DNA from 4 places in the Acidovorax sp. GW458-11-26-14-TSB4 genome. Region 3 is predicted to be linked to each of the others. Evidence: predicted binding sites of a transcription regulator. Region 3 holds the regulator's gene; each other region holds the start of a gene.

Region 1 (2,199 bases), on a different contig from region 3:
CCGGCGAGGTGGCGTAGATGCCCTCCACGATGCCGGCGCCCTTGGCCATGTCGGTGGTCTTGATGGTGTCGCCGCCAAGCAGGCGCACCTTGGTGTGGTCGACCTTCTTGAGGGCTTCCAGCAGGGCGATGGCCTGGAAGTCGTTGAGGGTGGAGACGATGACCTCCACCTTGGCGGCCTTGAGCTCGCCGGCCAGGGCGTCGAAGGCCGTGGTCTTGTCGTCGAAGGACTTGCGCACCACGACTTCCTTCTTCTCGGCCTTGAGCTGCTCGGCCGCGCCATCGGCCAGGCCCTTGCCGTAAGGCGTGCCGTCGTCCAGCGCGGCATAGCGGCTGGCACCCAGCTGCGTGGCGGCGAACGAGCCGATGGCACGCGCCTGCAGCGTGTCGTTGGCCACCATGCGGAAGGTGGTGGGAAAGCCCAGCTGCGTGAACTTGGGGTTGGTGGAGATGGCGATCTGCGGGATGTCCTTGGCCGCGTAGATGGGAGCGGTCTCGATGCTCACACCCGAGTTGAGGTGGCCGATGACGGCGACCACGCCCGAATCCACCAGTTGCTGTGCCACGGTCTTGCCGGTGGCGGCATCGGCCCGGTCGTCCACCGGCACCACCTCCAGCTTCACCACCTTACCGTCCACGCTGTAGCCGCCCTTGTTGAGCTCGGCCACTGCCAGGTTGACGCCGTTGAGCAGGTCCTGCCCCAGGGCGGCCAGGGGCCCGCTCAGGGGCTGGGCCACCCCGATCTTGATGGTGTCGGGCACTTTGCCGCAGCCTGCCAACAAGGCGGTGGCGGCCACAGCGGCGAAGGCCAGGTGGGCCGGGAATCGGCGCCGGTCGATGGACTGGTTCATGCAGGAAACTCCAAATCTGTATGTCAATGTGTCCGGATGTATATGCGACGCCGCAAAGAGGCGCTATCGGGTATGCCCTCCCAATACTCACTCTATTAGCAAGTTTCAGGCCCCCGGAGCCGCGCGGGTTGCAAAACCCAGGGTAGACCCCTGCCTGCACCAGCCCCGCGCACCAATTTGTGGCGCAAATCTTGCTATGCTGACGGCATGAACGAGGCCTTGCGCATAGTGGTGGTCGCCCCCGATCTGGCGGTCGCCGACCCCGACGACGAGCACGCCCTGCTGCAGGCAGAGCGCTCGCGGGCGCTGCGCATCGGCCTGCTGGAGAACAATTTCAACCTCGTGGCCACCCTGCCGGCCGACGTGTTCCTCAGCGAGCGCCTGGCGCAATTGCAGCCCGACCTGATCATCGTGGACGCGGAAAGCGAGGCGCGCGATGCGCTGGAGCATGTGGTGATGGCCACGCGCAACGAGCGCCGCCCCATCGTCATGTTCACCAACGACGAGGACACCTCGCACGTGAAGGCGGCCGTGGCCGCCGGGGTGTCGGCGTACATCGTGGCCGGCCTGGCACCCCAGCGCATACGCCCCATCCTGGACGTGGCGATGGCGCGTTTCCAGCACGAGCAGGCGCTGCGCGCCGAACTGGCCGATGCCAAGACCGAGCTCAAGGACCGCAAGACCATCGACCGCGCCAAGGGCCTCTTGATGCAGCGCCAGGGCCTGAGCGAGCAGGCCGCGTACGAAAAGCTGCGCAAGACGGCCATGGACAAGGGCCTCAAGCTCGTGGACGTGGCGCAGCGCATGCTGGACGTAGCCGACCTGCTGGGCTGACCCCCGCGCCATCGCCCGCACCACTCCCGCCACCACCCACCCCGTGGTGGTGCACCGCACAAAACCTGTGCATGCCGATGCCAGGCACGCAAGCGCGCCAAGCCATGCCGCGCTTTGCCCTGAAGGCCCTACTGGCAATGATCTGCCGCTATGAAAAGCAGAGTACACCGAGGCTGGAGAGAGCTGGCACAGGGCTTGCATCGGTTGGTGTGAGACCAACGAAGGTCTTCGATGAGCGGGGATGTGGCCAACGGCGGACAACTCCCCCTCGCACCGGACAGAGGCGTCCCACCCGCGCTAGGCGCTGCATGGCTTTCGAGCCGCAGCAGCCTTGCGCCGGGGGGACGCCTTTTTTGTTTTCTACGCCACCAGGGAAGCCCCATGACCGATCTGCTCAAAACCAGTCTCAACCGCCGCACCGTGCTGCAGGCCGCCACCGTGGGCGCCGTCGGCGTGAGCCCCGCGCTGCGCGCCCTCGTCCACGCACAGGGTTCGGACGCCCCCGAGAAGAAGGA
Region 2 (2,199 bases), on a different contig from region 3:
GCCACTGGCGATCTGGATCTACATGCTGGTCTTCGCCTTCTCCTCCCTGTGGTTCACGCATTTCTGCCTGGCGGCGCTGCAGGAGCTGCGCGAGGACGAGGTGCGCGCCACCCTGCCCGTGCCTTCGCGCCTGCCGCTGGATGCGCTGGCGCCTGCGCCTGCGATCCAGGAGGCGGCGCCACCTGTGCCCGAGGTGCCGGCAGCCAGCCTGCCCGCGCCCGATATGCCCTCCACCGATCCCCGCACCCCATGACCACTCCCATCTTCGGCCTCATCATCGTCGGCGACGAAATCCTCTCGGGCAAGCGTGCCGACAAGCACATGCCCAAGGCCATCGAGCTGCTGGCCGCGCGCGGCCTGGCCCTGTCGTATGCCGACTACGTGGGTGACGATCCGGCGCGCATCACGGCCACGCTGCAGCGCGCCTTTGCCTCGGGCGACGTGGTGTTCTCGTGCGGCGGCATCGGCGCCACGCCGGACGACCACACACGCCAGTGCGCCGCGCGGGCGCTTGGAGTGGATCTGGCGCTGCACCCCGAGGCCGAGCGCCTGATCCGCGAGCGCATGCAGGACGTTGCGCGCGAGCAGGGCCTGCCCTACGAGCCCGAGCGCCACGACAATGTGCACCGGCTCAACATGGGCATGTTCCCGGCGGGGGCGCAGATCATCCCCAACCCCTACAACAAGATCCCCGGCTTCAGCTGCGCCAGCCCGGGCGGGCAGGGCGGGGCGGTGCACTTCGTGCCGGGCTTCCCCGTGATGGCCTGGCCCATGATCGAGTCGGTGCTGGACACCCTGTACGCAGCGCACTTCAACCGCACGCCCCAGACCGAGCATTCGGTGGTGGTGTTCGGCGCCATGGAGGCGGCACTCACTCCGCTCATGGAGCAGATCGAAAAATCACACCAAGGCGTTCGGGTGTTCAGTTTGCCCAGCGTGGATCATCCACAATACGGGCGGCATATCGAACTGGGTGTCAAAGGCCCGGCGCAGGCACTTCCCGCAGCATGGATGGACCTTCAAAAAGGACTGCACGAATTTGGTGCAGAACTTGGCCCCGAAATGGTGCGCAACCTGTGATGTGCAATGGGGGTGGTTGTTGTGCACCAAACTTGTGCATTCGGCTGTTCCTGCCGGACCCCAGGCCGGGCTGCTGCTCCGCGATAGTGCGGTGATTGCACCCCGCTGGCACGCAAACTGCTTTTATTTCGGCAAATTCTTTTTTCAACAAGCGCTTTACCCAGGAGAACCTGATGGCCAAGACCGTTGCAGACGTGATGAACATGGTGAAGGAAAACGAAGTCAAGTTCGTTGACTTCCGTTTTACCGACACCCGGGGCAAGGAACAGCACGTGACCGTGCCGGTTTCCCACTTCGATGAAGACAAGTTCACGTCGGGCCACGCATTCGACGGTTCGTCGGTGGCCGGCTGGAAGGGCATCGAAGCCTCGGACATGCAACTCATGCCCGACCCCAACACCGCCAACATCGACCCCTTCTTCGAAGAAACCACGCTGTTCCTGCAGTGCGACGTGATCGAACCCGGTGACGGCAAGGCCTACGACCGCGACCCTCGCTCCATCGCCAAGCGCGCCGAAGCCTACCTCAAGGCCTCCGGCCTGGGCGACACCGCCTTCTTCGGTCCCGAGCCAGAATTCTTCATCTTCGACGGCGTGCGCTGGTCCAACGAACCCGGCAAGGTCATGTTCGAGATCGAAGAGTACGAGGCCCCCTGGAATTCGGGCGCCAAGCTCGAAGGCGGCAACCGCGGCCACCGTCCCACCGTCAAGGGTGGCTACTTCCCCGTGCCTCCGGTCGACAGCACGCAGGACATGCGCGCTGAAATGTCCCTGATCCTCGAATCCCTGGGCATCCCGGTCGAAGTGTTCCACCACGAAGTGGCGGGCGCAGGCCAGAACGAAATCGGCACCAAGTTCAGCACGCTGGTCGAGCGCGCCGACTGGACGCAGGTCCTGAAGTACGTGGTCTGGAACGTGGCCAACGCCTACGGCAAGACCGCCACCTTCATGCCCAAGCCCTACGCCGGCGACAACGGCTCCGGCATGCACGTGCACCAGTCCATCTGGAAGGACGGCAAGAACCTGTTCGCAGGCGACGGCTACGCCGGCCTGTCGGACTTCGCGCTGTACTATATCGGCGGCATCATCAAGCACGCCCGTGCCCTGAACGCCATCACCA
Region 3 (2,199 bases):
GGGCGAAGTGGTGGAGGGATTGATCGAGCTGCACGCCCCCGATGGCGGGGCCAGCATCCTGGTCCACCAGGCGGCCAAAAGCGTGAAGCTGGGCCAGGCAGGGGTGAAGCTGTGCTTCCATGTCCCGGACGTGGAGGCCTTCAAGGCCCATGCTCTGTCGCAGGGGCTGGAGTTCGGCCCCACGCACCAGGCCAACGGCTATGCCTTCGCCAACGCCAAGGACCCGGACGGCAATACCGTCAGCATCTCCAGCCGGGCGTTCCGCAAGCCGGCCTGATCAGAGCGCCTTGCGCAGGTTGGCCGGGGCGATCTTGAGCGCCTCGCGGTACTTGGCCACGGTGCGGCGCGCGCACTCGATGCCCTGCTCCTTGAGCATCTCGGCGATCTGGCTGTCCGACAGCGGCTTGGCCGGGCTTTCGGCCGCGACGAACTGCTTGATGAGGGCACGCACGGCCGTGCTCGATGCATTGCCGCCGGTCTCGGTGCCCAGGCCCGAGCCGAAGAAGTACTTGAGCTCGTAGGTGCCGATGGGCGTGGACATGTACTTGGCCGTGGTCACGCGGCTGATGGTGGACTCGTGCAGGCCCAGCTCATCGGCGATGTCGCGCAGCACCAGCGGGCGCATGGCCAACTCGCCATGGGTGAAGAAGCTCTTTTGCCGCTCGACGATGGCACGCGAGACGCGCAGGATGGTGTCGAAGCGCTGCTGGATGTTCTTGATGAACCAGCGCGCCTCCTGCAGGCGCTGCTGCATGGCCTGGTGGCCCTCGCCGCCCTTGTGGCCGCGCAGGGCGCCGGCATAGATGTCGTGCACGCGCAGGCGCGGCATCACGTCGGGGTTCAGGGCCACGATGAAGTTGTGCTGGCCGTCGCGGCCATTGGCACGGCCGGCCTTGCGCACGATGACGTCGGGCACGATGATGTTGCGCTCCACGTCCACGAACTTGCGCCCCGGGCGCGGCTCCAGCCGGGCGATCAGGGCCATGGCGGCGCGCGTGCGCTCCTCGCCGTCGCCGCACAGCTGCGTCAGGCGGCGGATGTCGCGGCGCGCCAGCATCTCCAACGGCTGCTGGCACACGCGCAGCGCGGTCTGCACGGTGTCGGGGTCGGCATCGCTGTCCTCGTCGGCGGCCAGGGCCGCGAGCTGCAAGGTCAGGCATTCGCCCAGGTTGCGGGCGCCCACGCCCACGGGCTCCAGGTTCTGCAGCAGGCGCAGGGCCACGGTGAAGCGGTGCACCAGTTCCTCGATCTGCTCCAGGTCGTCCGGGCCCGCCAGCGCGATGGCCAGCTCTTCCAGGGGCTCTTCGAGGTAGCCGTCGTCGTTGAGCGACTCGATCAGGAAGCGCAGCGCCGCACTGTCCACCTCGGACAGGCGCAGCGACAGCGCCTGGCGGTGCAGGAAGGCGGTGAGAGATTCGTGCGAGCGCGCCAGCTCGGTGGCGTCGGCTTCGTCGCCCTCGGCATCGTTGCGCGTGCGGGCCGGCGCATCGCCGCCCCACTCGGCATCGTTGGGCGACACATCCACGGTGCCGTCACCGCTCCAGTCCGGTTCATCGCTGGCGCTGCTGCCCAGCTCCGCATCGCCCGGGGAGGTGTCGGCCACGGATTCGCTCGATGTATTGCTGCCCGGGGCGTTGGAGTAGACCGCCTCGTCGGAGCTGTAGTCGTCGGACTGCGCCGGCGCATCGGCCGTCTCCACCCCGAATTCCTCGCGCGGCGCCTCATCGGCATTGCGTTCGAGGAACGGGTTTTCGTCGAGCATCTGCTCGACCTCCTGGCCCAGTTCCAGCGTGGACAGCTGCAGCAGCCGGATGGATTGCTGCAGCTGCGGCGTGAGCGCCAGGTGCTGCGATACGCGCAGCGACAGGCCGGGCTTCATCGCACAGCCCCCGGGGGCTGCCGCAAACGCAGGTGCATGGCAAACGTACAGTCCATCGGTCTGCTACATGCGGAAGTGTTCACCCAGGTACACCCGGCGCACTTCGGCGTTGTCGACGATTTCGGAGGGGGTGCCCTGGGCCAGCACGTGGCCGTCGCTGATGATGAAGGCGTGGTCGCAGATGCCCAGCGTCTCGCGCACGTTGTGGTCGGTGATGAGCACGCCGATGCCGCGGGCCTTGAGGAAGCCGATGATGCGCTGGATCTCGATCACCGCAATGGGGTCGATGCCGGCAAAGGGCTCGTCGAGCAGGATGAAGC
Region 4 (2,199 bases), on a different contig from region 3:
CCGAGCGCGTGAAGGCCAGCCTGACCCAGCTGCTGCGCGAGCTGCGCAAGCTCTCCGACACCGACGAGGACAACTTCAACGTGCTCGACACCAAGCAGCTGGGCGAGGCCCTTTCGGGCACCACCAAGGTCATGACCACCTTGCTCGGCGCCGTGGCGGCGGTGAGCCTGCTGGTGGGTGGCATCGGCATCATGAACATCATGCTCGTGAGCGTGACCGAGCGCACCCGCGAGATCGGGTTGCGCCTGGCCATCGGCGCGCTCGAGCGCGAGGTGCTGCTGCAGTTCCTCATCGAGGCGGTGGTGCTGGCCGCGCTGGGCGGGTTGGCCGGCATCGTGCTGGCCACCGTGGCATCGCTGGGCCTGTCGGTGCTGATGGGCGTGCCCTACCTGTTCAACCCGGGCGTGAACCTGCTGTCCTTCGTGTTCTCGGCCGGCATCGGCGTGGTGTTCGGCTACTTCCCAGCGCGCCGTGCCGCGCGCATGGACCCGATCGACGCATTGCGCCACGAGTGATGCGGCACCGGCGCAGGGCGGCAGACCCGCCGCCCTGCGCCCCAATTTGGTGACGTGCTGCACCGCAGCGAGGCGCTTGGACATGCATCCCTGCAGCTGCCACAGGGGAGAACCCTTCTTCAAAAAGCCGGCACGCATTTTGCTCAACACAGCGTGTCCGCCGGTAAAGCTGCCTGCGGTCCGATAACAACCCCTCCGCTAATGATGGCGGAACACCCGGGCAAGCCATGGCGTTCGCCGCCGCTTGCCTGGAAGTTCCAACCCACGCCCGTGGTTCCGCGGAGGGTGTGCAGTGCCGTGGTACGGCACGGCGCATCCTGTGCCCCTGGTTCCCCGGGTCCTTGCAGGATGAGCAAGCATGATGAAGATCGTTCTCATTGGCCACGGCATGGTCGGCCACAAGTTCCTCGAAAGCCTGGCCGAGACCGGCATGACCGGCGTCGAAGTCACTGTGCTGTGCGAGGAGCCGCGCCCCGCGTACGACCGGGTGCATCTCTCCGCCTTCTTCAGCGGCACCACGGCCGAGCAACTCTCCCTGGTCGAACCCGGCTTCTTCGAGCGCACCGGCTTCACCTTGCGCCTGGCGGCGCGGGCCGCATCGGTGGACCGCCGCATCCGCACCGTGACCACGGTGGACGGCGAGGTGCTGCACTACGACAAGCTGGTGCTGGCCACCGGCTCCAACCCCTTTGTACCCCAGGTGCCGGGGCGCGAGCGCGAGCACTGCTTCGTCTACCGCACCATCGAAGACCTGGAGGCCATGCTGGCCTCGGGTGCCAAGTCCAAGACCGGCGTGGTCGTGGGCGGCGGCCTGCTGGGCCTGGAATGCGCCAAGGCGCTGCGCGACATGGGTCTGGAAACCCATGTGGTCGAGTTCGCCCCCCGGCTCATGGCCGTGCAGGTGGACGAGGGCGGCGGCCGCGTGCTGCGCGCCAAGATCGAGGAGTTGGGCGTGCAGGTGCACACCGGCCGCAACACCCAGGAGATCACCGACGGCGCCCGCGCGCGCCACCGCATGGTGTTCGCCGACGGCACCTGGCTGGAGACTGACATGATCGTCTTCTCCGCCGGCATCCGCCCGCGCGATGAGCTGGCGCGCCAGAGCCTGCTGGCCATCGGCCCGCGCGGCGGCGTGGCCATCGACAGCGCCTGCCGCACCAGCGACCACGACGTTTACGCCATCGGCGAATGCGCGTCGTGGAACGAGCAGACCTTCGGTCTGGTGGCGCCGGGTTATGACATGGCCCGCGTGGCGGCCCGCCACATCGCCGGCGAGGCCGATGCCGCCTTCGTCGGCGCCGACATGAGCACCAAGCTCAAGCTCATGGGCGTGGACGTGGCCAGCATCGGCGACGCCCATGGCAAGACCCCGCACAGCCGCACCTGCCAGTACGTGGACGAGCGCCGCCAGGTCTACAAGAAGATCGTCATCAGCGAGGACGGCAAGCAATTGCTGGGCGCCGTGCTGATCGGCGACGCCACCGAGTACGGCACGCTGCTGCAGATGGCCCTGAACGGCATCACCTTGCCCGAGGACCCCGAGTTCCTGATCTTTCCCTCCAGCGACGGCAAGGCCAAACCCGGCCTGGGCGTGGATGCCCTGCCCGATACGGCGCAGATCTGCTCGTGCAACAACGTCACCAAGGCAGGTATCTGCGAGGCCGTGGGCAATGGCGCCTGCACC

What was found. The regulator sigma-54, encoded in region 3, starts transcription at its own class of promoters, with help from an activator protein. The targets are predictions, from matches to a motif close to TGGCANGNAANCTGCTTT.
Region 1: AC07X5_RS28665 (ANTAR domain-containing response regulator) is a predicted target of sigma-54. The motif match lies at 1,031-1,048, and genes of this name have one in related genera.
Region 2: glnA (type I glutamate--ammonia ligase) is a predicted target of sigma-54. The motif match lies at 1,187-1,204, and genes of this name have one in related genera.
Region 4: nirB (nitrite reductase large subunit NirB) is a predicted target of sigma-54. The motif match lies at 644-661, and genes of this name have one in related genera.

What each region holds. Positions count from the first base shown of each region.
Region 1 is NZ_JBWKYR010000025.1:43,027-45,225, forward strand. Features, by position in the region: gene AC07X5_RS28660 (branched-chain amino acid ABC transporter substrate-binding protein) at 1-850, opposite strand, end outside; gene AC07X5_RS28665 (ANTAR domain-containing response regulator) at 1,058-1,684, shown strand; gene AC07X5_RS28670 (CmpA/NrtA family ABC transporter substrate-binding protein) at 2,066-2,199, shown strand, end outside.
Region 2 is NZ_JBWKYR010000038.1:24,966-27,164, reverse strand. Features, by position in the region: gene AC07X5_RS31625 (EI24 domain-containing protein) at 1-253, shown strand, start outside; gene AC07X5_RS31620 (competence/damage-inducible protein A) at 250-1,080, shown strand; gene glnA (type I glutamate--ammonia ligase) at 1,254-2,199, shown strand, end outside.
Region 3 is NZ_JBWKYR010000007.1:17,197-19,395, reverse strand. Features, by position in the region: gene AC07X5_RS16010 (VOC family protein) at 1-277, shown strand, start outside; gene AC07X5_RS16005 (RNA polymerase factor sigma-54) at 278-1,879, opposite strand; gene lptB (LPS export ABC transporter ATP-binding protein) at 1,943-2,199, opposite strand, start outside.
Region 4 is NZ_JBWKYR010000025.1:13,484-15,682, reverse strand. Features, by position in the region: gene AC07X5_RS28545 (ABC transporter permease) at 1-515, shown strand, start outside; gene nirB (nitrite reductase large subunit NirB) at 877-2,199, shown strand, end outside.